3 regions of the Dietzia sp. 111N12-1 genome follow, and region 2 is predicted to be linked to each of the others. Evidence: riboswitches for the same ligand, from Rfam matches in the RefSeq annotation. Region 2 holds a riboswitch; each other region holds the start of a gene.
The links. A riboswitch is a leader RNA that binds a small molecule or an ion and turns the genes downstream of it on or off. The one in region 2 is predicted to bind thiamine pyrophosphate.

Region 1 (4,166 bases), on a different contig from region 2:
CGACCCCGACCCGGCCGCCGCGCTGGAGAACTGCCGCTTCTGGGCGCCGCTCAGTCTGACCCCGGAGCAGAAGCACTCGGTGGATTCGCCGCGCGAGATGGAGCGCCTGGCCGACGAGTTGCCCATCGAGCAGGTGGCCAAGCGGTGGATCGTCGCCTCCGACCCCGACGACGCGGTCGAGCAGGTCCGCCAGTACGTCGACGCGGGGCTCAACCACCTGGTCTTCCACGCCCCCGGCCACGACCAGAAACGCTTCCTCGACCTGTTCACATCCGACCTCGAACCGCGTCTGCGTCGCCTCGCGTAGGCGCCGTGGGCGGGCCTGTGACGCGCCCGGCCGCCCGCCCCGGTCAGGCCCGAGTGAGCAGCAGCGGCGCTGCCGCAGCCCGCGACCAGCGTCCGCCCGCGAAGGTCAGACCGATCAGGCGCCGGTCGTCGAGCGGGCGGAACTCGTCCCGGACCCAGCGCCACGGCATCGGGCTCGTGGCGCCGTACGAGCAGACGATCACCTGCCGGCCGTCGAGCCACGAGGGCTCCAGCGTCACCCGCATCGGTAGGGTCTCCCGCGGCGGGCGGCCCTCGTCGTCGTCGACAAGGTTTATCGCGCCGCCCCCGGAGGCGAAACGCTTGCCCTGCCAGCCCGGCATCCCGCCGAGGGCGATAACGCGCGGTGCCACCACCCTCAGCGGTGCCGGGCCGACGAACGTGACGAGGTAGTCGCCCGGGGCGGGCAGATCGGTCGGCGGTGTGGCCTGCGAGAACAGGTCGCGCAGCCGGCCGAGCGAGGAGGGCAGGGCGGTGGTCACGGGGCTCCGATCGTCGGGGGCGTTCGCCGATCCTAGGACGGTTGTCCAGCCACGCGGGACAGATCGGCAGTGTGGCTTCGCGTTCAGCCGGCCGCGGGTGGCCTAGGCTCGCACTCGACACGGGGTGCTGCCCATCCGGACAGCTGAGATCACACCCGTCGAACCTGAACTGGGTAGTTCCAGCGGAGGAATGTCGATTCGTCGCCCCGGGCGGCGTCGCCTCGCAGTCGTGCGGTCGCCGTGCGGCGGGCAGGTGGGCATCGCGCTCCCCGTGGGGAACCACCGGGAAGCGAGTGGAATGCGTATCAACGAGCAGGTCGTCCTGGTCACCGGCGGAGCCCGCGGACTCGGCGTGGACATCATCCGCGCCTTCTCCCGAGAGGGCGCCCTCGTCGTCGTCAACTATCGACGCAGCGAGGCCGCCGCCGCCGACCTCGTCCGTGAGCTCGGCGAGGACCGCGCCGTCGCACTACGCGCGGACGTGACCGACGACGACGAGGTGCGCGCCCTCTTCGACGCGGCCCGCGCCCACTTCGGTCGACCGATCAGCACGGTCGTCAACAACGCGCTGGCCGACTTCGAGTTCAACGGCGATGCCAGGCCGCGGCCGGAGACCCTGACCTGGGAGGATTTCGACTCCCAGCTGCGTGGCGCGGTCAAGGCCACCCTCGCCACGACCCAGGCCGCGCTGCCGGGGATGCGCGAGGCGGGGTTCGGGCGGATCGTGACCATCGGCACCAACCTGTTCCAGCACCCGGTGGTGCCGTACCACGACTACACCGCCGCCAAGGCCGCCGCGCTGTCGCTGACCCGCACCCTCGCCGCCGATCTGGGGCCGGACGGCATCACGGTGAACATGGTCTCCGGCGGTCTGCTGCGCACCACCGACGCGAGCGCCGCCACGCCTGCGGAGGTGTTCGACCTCATCGCCTCGGGGACGCCGCTGCGCCGCGCGATCACCCCGGCCGAACTCGCCGACGCGGTGCTGTTCTTCGCCTCCCCGTGGGCGCGCGCCGTGACCGGGCAGAACCTCATCGTGGACGGGGGACTGGTCAAGGGGTAGCCGATCCGGGCTCGAGGCTCTCGCGTGCCGACGCCGGGACCCATGACAGTTGTCACCGGTGAAGTCGTGACAGGCGGCTCTTCTGGCCGTCCTCGCAGGTGAGCGAGGGTGGAAGCATGGTTATCCACCGCTCCACCCGCCCCCGGGACCCAGGCCGCGTCGGCGCCGTGATCGACACCGACGCGCCCGCTCCCGCCCTCGAATTCCACGACCTGACCCAGACGTTCACCCGGCCTCGCGCCGAGACGGTCCACGCCCTCCGCGGCATCGACCTGCGGATCGACCCCGGCGAGGTGGTGGCGCTGCTCGGCCCCAACGGTGCCGGCAAGACCACCGCCCTCGACATCGCGCTCGGCCTCACCGAGCCGACCGGCGGGCGGGCCCGAGCGTTCGGCGCCGTCCCCAGACAGGCCGTCGCCGACGGGCGGATCGCCGCCGTCCTCCAGACCGGGGGACTGCTGTCCGACCTCACGGTCGAGGAGACCGTCCGGGCCATCGCGGCCCTGTACCGGGACCCGCTCTCCGTGGGCGAGGTACTCGACCGGGCAGGGATCGCCACGATCGGCCGCCGGAAGGTCTCCCGCTGCTCGGGCGGCGAACAGCAACGACTCCGCTTCGCCCTGGCGCTGCTGCCGGATCCCGACCTGCTCATCCTCGACGAGCCGACCGCCGCGATGGACGTGGGCACGCGCCGTGAGTTCTGGTCCACCATGCACGCCGAGGCCACGTCCGGGTCGACCGTCTTATTCGCCACCCACCACCTGGAGGAGGCCGAGGCGTTCGCCGACCGCATCGTGCTCATGGCCCGCGGCCGGATCGTGGCCGATGGCCCGGTCGAGGCGATCCGTGCGATGGCCACGGGCACCCGCCTCACCGCGGTCTGGACCCCCGGGCCCGGTGAACCCGCACCCCACGACCTGCCCGGGGTCACCGCGGTGGAACGCACACCCACCCGGGTCATCCTCACCAGCACCGACAGCGACGCCACCGCGGGCGCGCTGCTGCGCGGGACCGCCGCCCGTGACCTCACCATCAGCCCGCGGTCGCTGGACGACGCCTTCGTCGCCCTCACCGCCGCACCCGACACCACAGCCCCCGACACCACCGACCCCGACACGACCGACCCCGACCAGGAGGCCGCCCGATGAACGCCACCTACTGGGCCATCGACCTGCGCCGCACTCTGCGCGACATCACCAACATCTTCTTCATCGCCGGACTGCCGCTCATCATGTACCTGGTGTTCGGCAGCGCCCAGTCCTACCGGGACGAGCCCGTCGCACACGGCAACGTGGGCTCGGTCGTCATGATCTCCATGGCCGTCTACGGCGCCGTCACCGCCACCACCTCGATCAGCGGCGGGGCCGCTCTCGAACGCTTCCAGGGCTGGGGACGTCAACTCGGGTTGACCCCGTGGAGCAGCACCGGCTTCGTGATCACCAAGTCCGCCGTGGCCATGACGGTGGCGGCTGTGCCCGTCCTCTCCGTGGGGCTCGTCGGCGCGCTCACGGGGGCTGAAGCCACGCCGCTCGCGTGGGTGCTGGCCCTGGCCGCGGCGTGGATCGGGTCGGCGGTGTTCGCCGGGTACGGACTGACCGCCGGGATGGCGTTCCGCTCCGAATCCGCGTTGGGCGTGGCCGGTGGGAGCCTGGTCCTGTTCGCCCTGGCCGGCAACCTGTTCATCCCGCTGTCGGGGACCGCGCTGGAGCTCGCCCGGTTCACGCCGCTGTACGGGATCAACGCGCTGGCCCGCTTCCCGCTCACCGGCGGGGTGGTGACCGAGTCCGTGACCGACCCGTTGTGGCTTCCGCTGCTCAATGTGACCGCGTGGGCCCTCATACTGGGGACGACGGCAACAGTTCTGGTGCGTCGCCGTCGGGGCCGGGACTAGAGACGGCAGGGGAGGTCGGGTCGATGACGACGGGCAGCAGAACCACCTGGCGCCGGGTCCGGGACGCCCTCACCAGCCCGAATGTCCTGTTCTCCCTGATCTGGCAGGTCTTTCTGATCTACCCGGTCCTCGCCGTCGTCTATTCCGGCGCGCCCACCGCACCCACGGTGCTGGGCCTGGCCTCCGTCGCCGTCTTTTCCGCCGTCTACCTCGCCGGCTTCGCCTCGCCCGCCGTCACCCGCGACTACCCGCTACACCTGCGCAGGACGGCGCGCCCCACCCGAGATGCGTCGACGCTCGCGGCCCGTGGTGAGTCGCCGCTCGCGTCTCGCGGTGAGGCGCCGCTCGCGGCGGACGAGAACTGGCTCGACCACCCGGCCGGGACCCCTGCGCCGCTCGGCCTCGG
Region 2 (4,166 bases):
TCGACGGCGGGCCGGGGTGAGCTCCCGAGGTGGTCCCGTACCCGCCCGCCCCGGCAAAGGACGGGGTCTGCGCGCCGTAGCCGGTCGGGGTCTGCGCGCCGTAGTCGGTCTGTCCGTACGAGCCCTGGCTGTACGGACTCTGTCCGTATGTGCCCTGGCCGTATGTGCCCTGGCTGTAGGTGCCCTGCCCGTACGGGTTCTGGCCGTAGGAGCCCCGACTCGCATCGTCGCCACCGGTCGAGTCGCCGTCGGCAGTGTTCCCCTGGGGCGGGTAGGTCATGGGGGTCCTCCGGGTAGCTGGTCGTCTGGGGTCAGACTACGTCCCGCTCCCCCGGCCCCTTCTCAGCCGCTCGTCGGCCGGCTGACAATGGTCACCGCGGGCCACGGTCACCGCCCCGCGTCTGTCACGGCTGGGCGACCAGGAGCTGATATTCCGGGAAGCGAACAAGGAACCGCCGCACGTAGCTGCAGACCGGCCGGATCTTGAGCTCGTCGAGCCGCATGCGGGTGAGCACCAGGCTGACCAGCAATCGCGCGATCCCCTGCTGTCCGTACCGCTCCTCGATCACGGTGTGGAGCAGGATGTAGACGTCGCCGTCCTTCTCGTAACCGACGAGACCCATGAAGGTCTCGCTGTCCCACAGTTCGAAGCGGTCTCTATCGGTGTTGTGGACCAGCTTGAGCGACGTTACAGGGGACATCAGAACTCCTTCGGCAGGGCGTGTTCCACCCGCGATGCTACTCGTCGGGTTACGCTCGCCCCGGCACAATCACATACTCGTCCACACGGGAGTCCGCTTCGATGCGCGGGCTGAGAGGACGACCAGCCGGGTCGTCGACCGTAGAACCTGTCCGGATCATGCCGGCGTAGGGAGATCAGGAAACACCATGGGCACAGCTTTATTCGCCGACGGCACCGACGGCACCCCGATCGACGCCGTGACGTGCGGCCCCATCCATTCCAGCAGTAAGGCTCATCTCGAGGTGCCCGGTGAGTTCGGTGACGGCCAGCGCGTACCCGTGCGCCGGATCGCGCTCACCGACGGCACGACGTTCGACGTCTACGACACCTCCGGCCCATATACCGCGTACGCGGACCCGGCCGACTGCCATGACCTGGGCGCGGGCCTCCCGCCGACCCGCCGCGAGTGGTCCCACCCCGGACCTGTCCCCGCCTCGCCGGAGAACCCCACTCCCGTCCGGACGCAGTTGGCCTGGGCCCGGGCGGGCCTGACAACCCCGGAGATGCGGTTCATCGCCGTGCGGGAGGGAATCGATGTCGAGGTGGTGCGTTCGGAGGTCGCCGCCGGGCGGGCGATCATCCCGGCCAACCATCGTCATCCGGAGAGCGAGCCGATGATCATCGGCAAGCGCTTCCTCACCAAGATCAACGCCAACATCGGCAACTCGGCGGTCACCAGTTCGATCGCCGAAGAGGTCGAGAAGATGGTGTGGGCCGCCCGGTGGGGCGCGGACACCATCATGGACCTGTCCACCGGCCGGGACATCCACGAGACGCGGGAGTGGATCCTGCGCAACTCCCCCGTCCCCGTGGGCACCGTGCCCATCTACCAGGCACTGGAGAAGGTGGGCGGCGACCCGGCCCGTCTGACCTGGGAGTTGTACCGTGATACCGTCATCGAACAGTGCGAGCAGGGCGTGGACTACATGACCGTCCATGCCGGAGTGCTGCTGCGCTATGTCCCGCTGGCGGCCAAGCGGGTCACCGGGATCGTGTCGCGTGGCGGATCGATCATGGCGGCGTGGTGCCTGGCGCACCACCGCGAGTCGTTCCTCTACACCCACTTCGAGGAACTGTGCGAGATTCTCGCCCGCTACGACGTGACGTTCTCCCTCGGTGACGGTCTGCGGCCGGGGTCGATCGCCGACGCCAATGACGAGGCGCAGTTCGCCGAACTGCGCACGCTCGGGGAGCTCACCGGGATCGCCAAGAGCCACGGCGTGCAGGTGATGATCGAGGGTCCCGGTCACGTGCCGATGGACAAGATCGTGGAGAACGTGCGCCTCGAGGAGGAGTGGTGCGAGGAGGCCCCATTCTACACGCTGGGCCCCCTCGCCACGGACATCGCGCCGGGCTATGACCACATCACGTCCGCGATCGGCGCTGCCCGCATCGCCGAGGCGGGCACGGCGATGCTGTGTTACGTCACGCCCAAGGAGCACCTGGGCCTGCCCGAGCGGGACGACGTCAAGACCGGTGTGATCACCTACAAGATCGCCGCGCACTCGGCGGACCTGGCCAAGGGGCATCCGGGTGCGCAGGCCCGCGATGACGCGCTGAGTACCGCCCGGTTCGAGTTCCGTTGGCGGGACCAGTTCGCCCTGGCCCTCGACCCGGACACCGCCCTGGCGTACCACGACGCGACGCTGCCCGCGGAGCCGGCGAAGACCGCGCACTTCTGCTCGATGTGCGGTCCGAAGTTCTGCTCGATGCGCATCTCCCAGGACATCCGCGACTACGCCGCGGAGCACGGGATGGAAACGGTGGAGGCGATCGAGGCGGGGATGGCGGAGAAGTCGGCCGAATTCTCCGAACTCGGTGGCCGCGTCTACCTGCCGATCACCGAGTCGTAGTTCTCACCGGCGGCGAGGGCCGCGCCGGTCCCCACCGCGCCCGACGGGCCGGGACGTCGGTGCTCAGTAGGTCGGATCGGCCGACCGAGCTCAGGCGTCTCGGCGCAGCGTCATCAGCACCCCGACGACCCACAGAGCCACGCACACGGCCGCGAACCAGGCGAACGCCGGCCACTCGCCCCACGTGATGTACCCGCGGACGGTCTCGCCCTGGGTCCAGAAGTCACCGTTGGCGAACGGCATCCAGGCGGCGATGTCCTCGCCGACCCGCGGGATCAACGAGACCATGCCCTCGAGAGCCAGTATCCACACCAGGAACAGGGAGATCGTGCCGGCGGCGTTGCGCATGATGTACGCCAGGCCCGTCACCGCGATCGTTCCCAGTGCGGCGTAGACGGGGAAACGCCACAGGTAGGTCAGCCCGTCTCCGGAGAACGGGGTCCAGCCCTCGTTGCCGGAGAGCGCCCCGGCCACGAGGAGGGCGAGGATCACCGCGACGGCTGTGACCACCATCGACAGCACCGTGAACAGGGCGGTCTTGGCCACGATGGCAGGCCAGCGCGACGGCGTCGTCAGGAACGTGGCCTTGATGGTGTGATAGCGGTACTCGCCGGTCACACCGACGATCGCGGCGATCCACGCCAGCAGGACGGTGAACGCACTGACGCCGAGGATCGCGAACAGCGGGTCACTGCCGCCGCCGGGCGCACCGGCCATCGGGTCCCCTGTGGCGGGCTGCTCGAACTGGCCGATGACCACCGCGAGCACCACTGCCAGGCCGATGCCGATCGCGTACAGCCAGTAGGCACTCTTGGTGGTGGTGACCTTGATCCACTCGGACTTCAACTGGTTCATCGGGTGGACTCCTGACCGTGGTACTCGACGTCCTGGTCGGTGAGGGCCATGAAGGCCTCCTCCAGCGACGCCCGCTTCTCGTGCAGTTCGTGGACGGTGATCCCCAGGCTGGCGGCGACATCGCCGACCTGCGGCGCGCGGAGGTTCTGGATGAGGAAGACACCCTGTTCCGCGTCGAACGTGGCCTCGATGCCCTCATCGCGCGCGGCGGCGGTGAACTCGTCGACGTGCGGGGTGCGCAACACCACCGAGGATGTGGCGGCGTCCAGGAACTCCTCGACGGAGGTCTGCGCGCGCAGCTTGCCGCGGCCGATCACGACGAGGTCCTGGGCGGTCTGCGCCATCTCCGACAGCAGGTGCGAGGAGACGAGCACGGTGCGGCCCTCTGCGGCGCGCGCGTGCATGAAACGGCGGATCCACAGGATCCCCTCGGGGTCGAGTCCGTTGACGGGCTCGTCGAACAGCAGGACCTCGGGGTCGCCGAGCATGGCGGTGGCCAGACCGAGTCGCTGGCGCATGCCGAGCGAGTATCCGCCGACCTTGCGGCCGGCGACGTCGGTGAGGCCGACCAGGCCGAGCACCTCGTCGACGCGGCCCGGGGCCACCCCGCCCGCCGCGGCGACCATCCTCAGGTGCGCGCCGGCGGAACGGTTGGCGTGGGTCCAGGACGCGTCGAGTAGACAGCCCACCTTGTGGGCGGGGCGATCCAACTCGCG
Region 3 (4,166 bases), on a different contig from region 2:
GTGGCGGGGTTGTGCCTCGGTGCCTATCCCGTGGTCGCGAGCGGAGTGCTGGACGGTCGTACCGTCGTCACCCACTGGGAGGGTGCGGCGGAGCTCGCCCTGCGGTACCCGGCGGTCGACGTCCGCTCGTCCGACCTGTACATCGACCACGGGGATGTGATCACCTCCGCGGGGACGGCCGCCTCGCTCGACGCGTGCGTCCACATCGTCCGATCCCGGCTCGGTGCCGCGAAGGCCGCCGTGCTGGCCCGCCGGATCGTGGTGGCGCCGCACCGCGAGGGTGACCAGGCGCAGTACGTGGAACTGCCGGTGCCCGACGGGGGAGACGACGGGGAGATCAGGGAGACGATCGACTGGGCCCTGGCCAATCTCGACCGGCCGCTCTCGGTGGACGACCTCGCCGGACACGCCTGCATGAGCAGACGCAGCTTCGCCCGGAAGTTCCGCGCGACCACCGGCACGAGCCCCGCGCGATGGGTGCTGTCGCGTCGGCTCGACCACGCGCGGACGCTGCTCGAGACCACGACCCGCTCGATCGAGGACATCGCCCGCGACTGTGGGTTCGGCAGCGCGGTGACGTTCCGGCAGAACTTCGACAGGAAGTACTCGACGACACCGTCGTCCTACCGCGCCCGGTTCGGGGAGGCGCAGGAGTGAGTTCCACCAGGCCCGTCGCCCCGGACCATGCGGACGCGTCCCGACCGGTAGGAACGGCGCCTGCCCGGTGCGGAACGCGGCCGCAGACGTCATGGCCACGATCTGTGTGACCAGACCATCTAGCCGCCGGACAGGGGCAGGTAGTCGTTGGTCATGGCCGCGGCGCCGTCGACCTCGGTCTCCAGCAGTCCGTTGCCATGCATCCACGACGCGTAGGCCGCCCAGTCCCGGGCTGTCTGCCGCCCGAAATCCTCCTCGGGTAGAAGCGCCAGCGTGGCGTCGATCATCTTCTCTAGCATGTCGGGCTCGTAGGAGCCCTCGGTCACCGGGGTGAGGGACTCGAGGGCAATCCGGCGGTCCGCCAACGCGGCCTGCTGCCCGGCCTCGGTTCCGGTGAGGAAGTCGCCCACGCGCTCGGCATAGTCGGCGTCGCCGGCGAGCCGGTTCGGGTTCGCGATGATCACCAATTCCGCGTAGTCGGGCACCCCGAGTTCGGTGACCGGCATGATCTCGACATCGCCCCGGGCGCCGAGTTCCACGCCTTCGATGTTGCGGAACGCCCCGAAGATCGCGTCCACCTGGTCGGTGAGCAGCGACTGGTTGAGACTCTGCTGCACATTGGGGGTGGATATCGAGTCAGGATCGATTCCGGCCTCACGGGCGATGAAGTCGAGGGTCGGTTCCTGGGAGGCCAGCCCCGACAACCCCACGGTCTTGCCCTCCAGCTCGGCTGCGGAGGTGATGCCCGACTCCGTCCTGGCGATCAGGGAGGTCAAGGACGTCGGGATCAGTGCCGCGACCGAGATCACGTCGAGTCCCTGTTCGACGGCGATGAGCGTGTCGGGCTCGTAGGAGATGGCCAGGTCGACCCGCCCCAGGGACACCTCCCGGGCGGCGTCGGCCGTGTTGGACGGCGTCGTGAACGTCACGTCCACGCCGGCGTCGGTGTAGGTGCCGGTGTGCTGCGCGGTGTACAGCGCCACATGGTCGGGATTGGGGCTCCAGTCGAGCAGAACACTGACCGGGGCGTTGTCGGTGGCTCCCGACTCGGCGGCTCCGGGCGCGGCGGTGTCCGGGGCCGCCTGACACCCGGTCAGAGCCACCGTGGCTGCGGCCGCGATCGCGAGCACGCTCACCCCGGGTCGCGAGAGAGTCCGGCGTCGGATCCTGCTGGGTCGTGTGTCCGTCATGATGGGTTCCTTTCCCCGGTGGGTGTGTTCCACGGGCAGATCAGGCGTTCGAGGATGGTCACGCTGGCGAGGAGGACGCTGGACATGATCGTCAGCACCGCCACCTGGGCAAAGACGAAATCGGTCTGGAGCCGGGGGATCGCCTGGAGCATGAGGTAGCCCAGGCCGTTGGTGGAGCCGGTGTACTCGGCGAAGACGGCGGCCACCGGCGCGAAGGTGACCGAGACGCGCAACCCGGCGAAGCCGCGAGGCGCGGCGAAGGGCAGACGCACCCGCCAGAAGAGCGACCACCTGGTGGCGTGCAGGCTCCGCAGGGTGTCGATCATTCGGGCGTCGACCGAGCGGATTCCGGAGAGGAGATTGAGGGCGACCGGGAAGAAGCACAGCAGGGCCACCACGATGACCTTCGGCGCCATGCCGTAGCCGAGGGAGATCGTCAACAGTGGGCCTATCACGATGACCGGGATGGCCTGGGAGGCGACCAGCAGGGGGGTCATGGCCTGCCCGATGGTGGGCACGAATGCGCTGACGATCACCACCGCCACCGCGACGACCACTCCGAGGACCACCCCGACGACGGTCTCCGTGGCGGTCAGCAATGTGGCCGAGCCCAGCCGGTCGGGCCAGGTGGATACGAGCGAGTCGAGCACGGCGAGGGGTGAGGGAATGACGTACTCGGGCACGAGCTCGAGCGTGGTGACCGTGATCCACGCGGCGAGGACCAGTAGGAGCGTGACGCAGGCAGGGGCGGCGGACCGGAGGAGTCGCACGGTCATCGGTCGGTTCCGCCCTCGGCGAGGTGCGATTCCCGGGCCAGAGCCTGGAGCACTTCCCGGCGAACTGTGGCGAAGTCCTCGTCCCCGAGGAGGACCTCGCGGGGCCGGTCGTCGCTGAACCAACCCGACCAGGTGCGGACCACACGCGCCGGGGCGTGGGCCTCGTCTCGTGCCAACAGGACCACGCGTTCGGCGAGGAGCAGCGCCTCATCGACGTCGTGCGTGACCATGACGAGGGTGGCCGAGGTGTGGGTGATGGTGTCGCGGAGCCACTGCTGGACCTCCGCACGGGTGATCGCGTCGAGCGCACCGAGCGGCTCGTCGGCCAGCAGCACGGGTTTGCGCGCCAGCAGAGCCCGCGCGAGAGCGGCGCGCTGGCGCATGCCCGCGCTGAGGGCTGAGGGACGGGCATCGGACCAGGCGCCCAGTCCCACACGGTCCAGCATGCGCTGGGCCTCGGATCGGGCCACGCGCCGGCGCACTCGTTGGTTGCGGAGACTGATCGCGACGTTGTCGAGCAGGGACAGCCAGGGCAACAGGCTGTCGCCCTGGGGCATCAACGCGCAGGACTCCAGGCGTCGTGCGGGCCGGCGGTCATCGAGGACGGCGGCGGTCCCGGTGGTCGGTTCGACGAGGCCGGCGATCACCGACAGCAGCGTCGACTTACCGCATCCGCTGCGTCCGACAACGGCGATGTGCTCGCCTACCGGAACGGACAGGTTGAGGTCTGCGAGAACCGGGCGGAGCGCGCCCGGATAGGTGTGTCCCAATCCATTTAACGCCACTGCCGTGGTTCCTGGGCGGCTCACGAAAGCCCATGCCAGCGCATCTGACATTCCTCCGCTCGTGTGAACGAGTTCAGGTTCAGCGGGTGTGATCTCAGCCCCGTTCGGTAGGGGCACCCCGTGTCATCGAAGCTGATCTTGCGAATCAGCTCGAAGTCCGAACGTACCACCGGCACGTCTCGGGATCTGATGTGCGTCCATGGCTGGAGCGAGGCGCGGGCGGGCCGCCGTCAGTGGAGAGCGGATTGCCGGCCCGTGTCGGCATGAGTGCGCCCCCGAGAGGATTCGAACCCCTGACCAGCCGGGTAGAAACCGGATGCTCTATCCACTGAGCTACGGAGGCCTGGCGACGCGCGCGTGGGGCGTCGCCGGGAGAATGGTAACCGATCCGGGGGGTGGGTCCGACAGTGGCGAATCGGCCCGGGGGCGCCGCGGTTCCTACGATGGTGGTCATGACGTCGTCGAAGACCGCCCCCGCCACCGCCGGGCGGTTCGGAACCCGCAACATCGTCGCCCTGGTACTGCTCCTGGCGGCGGTGGCGGCCGCGGTGGTGATCCCACTGTCGGCCATGTCCGCCGAGGTGGCGCTCGAGCTGGTGGGCGTGCCCGATCCGGGTCCGCTCACCACGGCCGGCCTCCCGGCGCTCCGGTCGATCGCCGAGCTCCTCGCCGCCGTGGCCGTGGGGGCGGCGCTGTTCGCGGCGTTCTTCACCCCGCCGCAGAAGGACAAGACCCTCGACGTCGACGGTTACCGCATG

Region 1: linked by a shared signal. The riboswitch ahead of AYO52_RS10985 (3-oxoacyl-ACP reductase) and the one ahead of thiC (phosphomethylpyrimidine synthase ThiC) in region 2 are both predicted to bind thiamine pyrophosphate.
Region 3: linked by a shared signal. The riboswitch ahead of AYO52_RS16515 (ABC transporter ATP-binding protein) and the one ahead of thiC (phosphomethylpyrimidine synthase ThiC) in region 2 are both predicted to bind thiamine pyrophosphate.

Annotation. Positions count from the first base shown of each region.
Region 1 is NZ_LSSV01000038.1:237,192-241,357, reverse strand. It holds partial or broken gene AYO52_RS10995 (LLM class flavin-dependent oxidoreductase) at 1-307, shown strand, start outside; gene AYO52_RS10990 (hypothetical protein) at 351-806, opposite strand; TPP riboswitch at 917-1,014, shown strand; gene AYO52_RS10985 (3-oxoacyl-ACP reductase) at 1,105-1,869, shown strand; gene AYO52_RS10980 (ABC transporter ATP-binding protein) at 1,986-3,017, shown strand; gene AYO52_RS10975 (ABC transporter) at 3,014-3,760, shown strand; gene AYO52_RS10970 (histidine kinase) at 3,784-4,166, shown strand, end outside.
Region 2 is NZ_LSSV01000082.1:35,919-40,084, forward strand. It holds gene AYO52_RS15450 (CD225/dispanin family protein) at 1-280, opposite strand, end outside; gene AYO52_RS15455 (GNAT family N-acetyltransferase) at 405-701, opposite strand; TPP riboswitch at 777-891, shown strand; gene thiC (phosphomethylpyrimidine synthase ThiC) at 889-2,595, shown strand; gene AYO52_RS15465 (ABC transporter permease) at 2,686-3,450, opposite strand; gene AYO52_RS15470 (ABC transporter ATP-binding protein) at 3,447-4,166, opposite strand, start outside.
Region 3 is NZ_LSSV01000093.1:99,443-103,608, reverse strand. It holds gene AYO52_RS16530 (GlxA family transcriptional regulator) at 1-657, shown strand, start outside; gene AYO52_RS16525 (ABC transporter substrate-binding protein) at 777-1,847, opposite strand; gene AYO52_RS16520 (ABC transporter permease) at 1,844-2,623, opposite strand; gene AYO52_RS16515 (ABC transporter ATP-binding protein) at 2,620-3,393, opposite strand; TPP riboswitch at 3,442-3,539, opposite strand; tRNA gene AYO52_RS16510 (tRNA-Arg) at 3,679-3,751, opposite strand; gene AYO52_RS16505 (cytochrome c oxidase assembly protein) at 3,861-4,166, shown strand, end outside.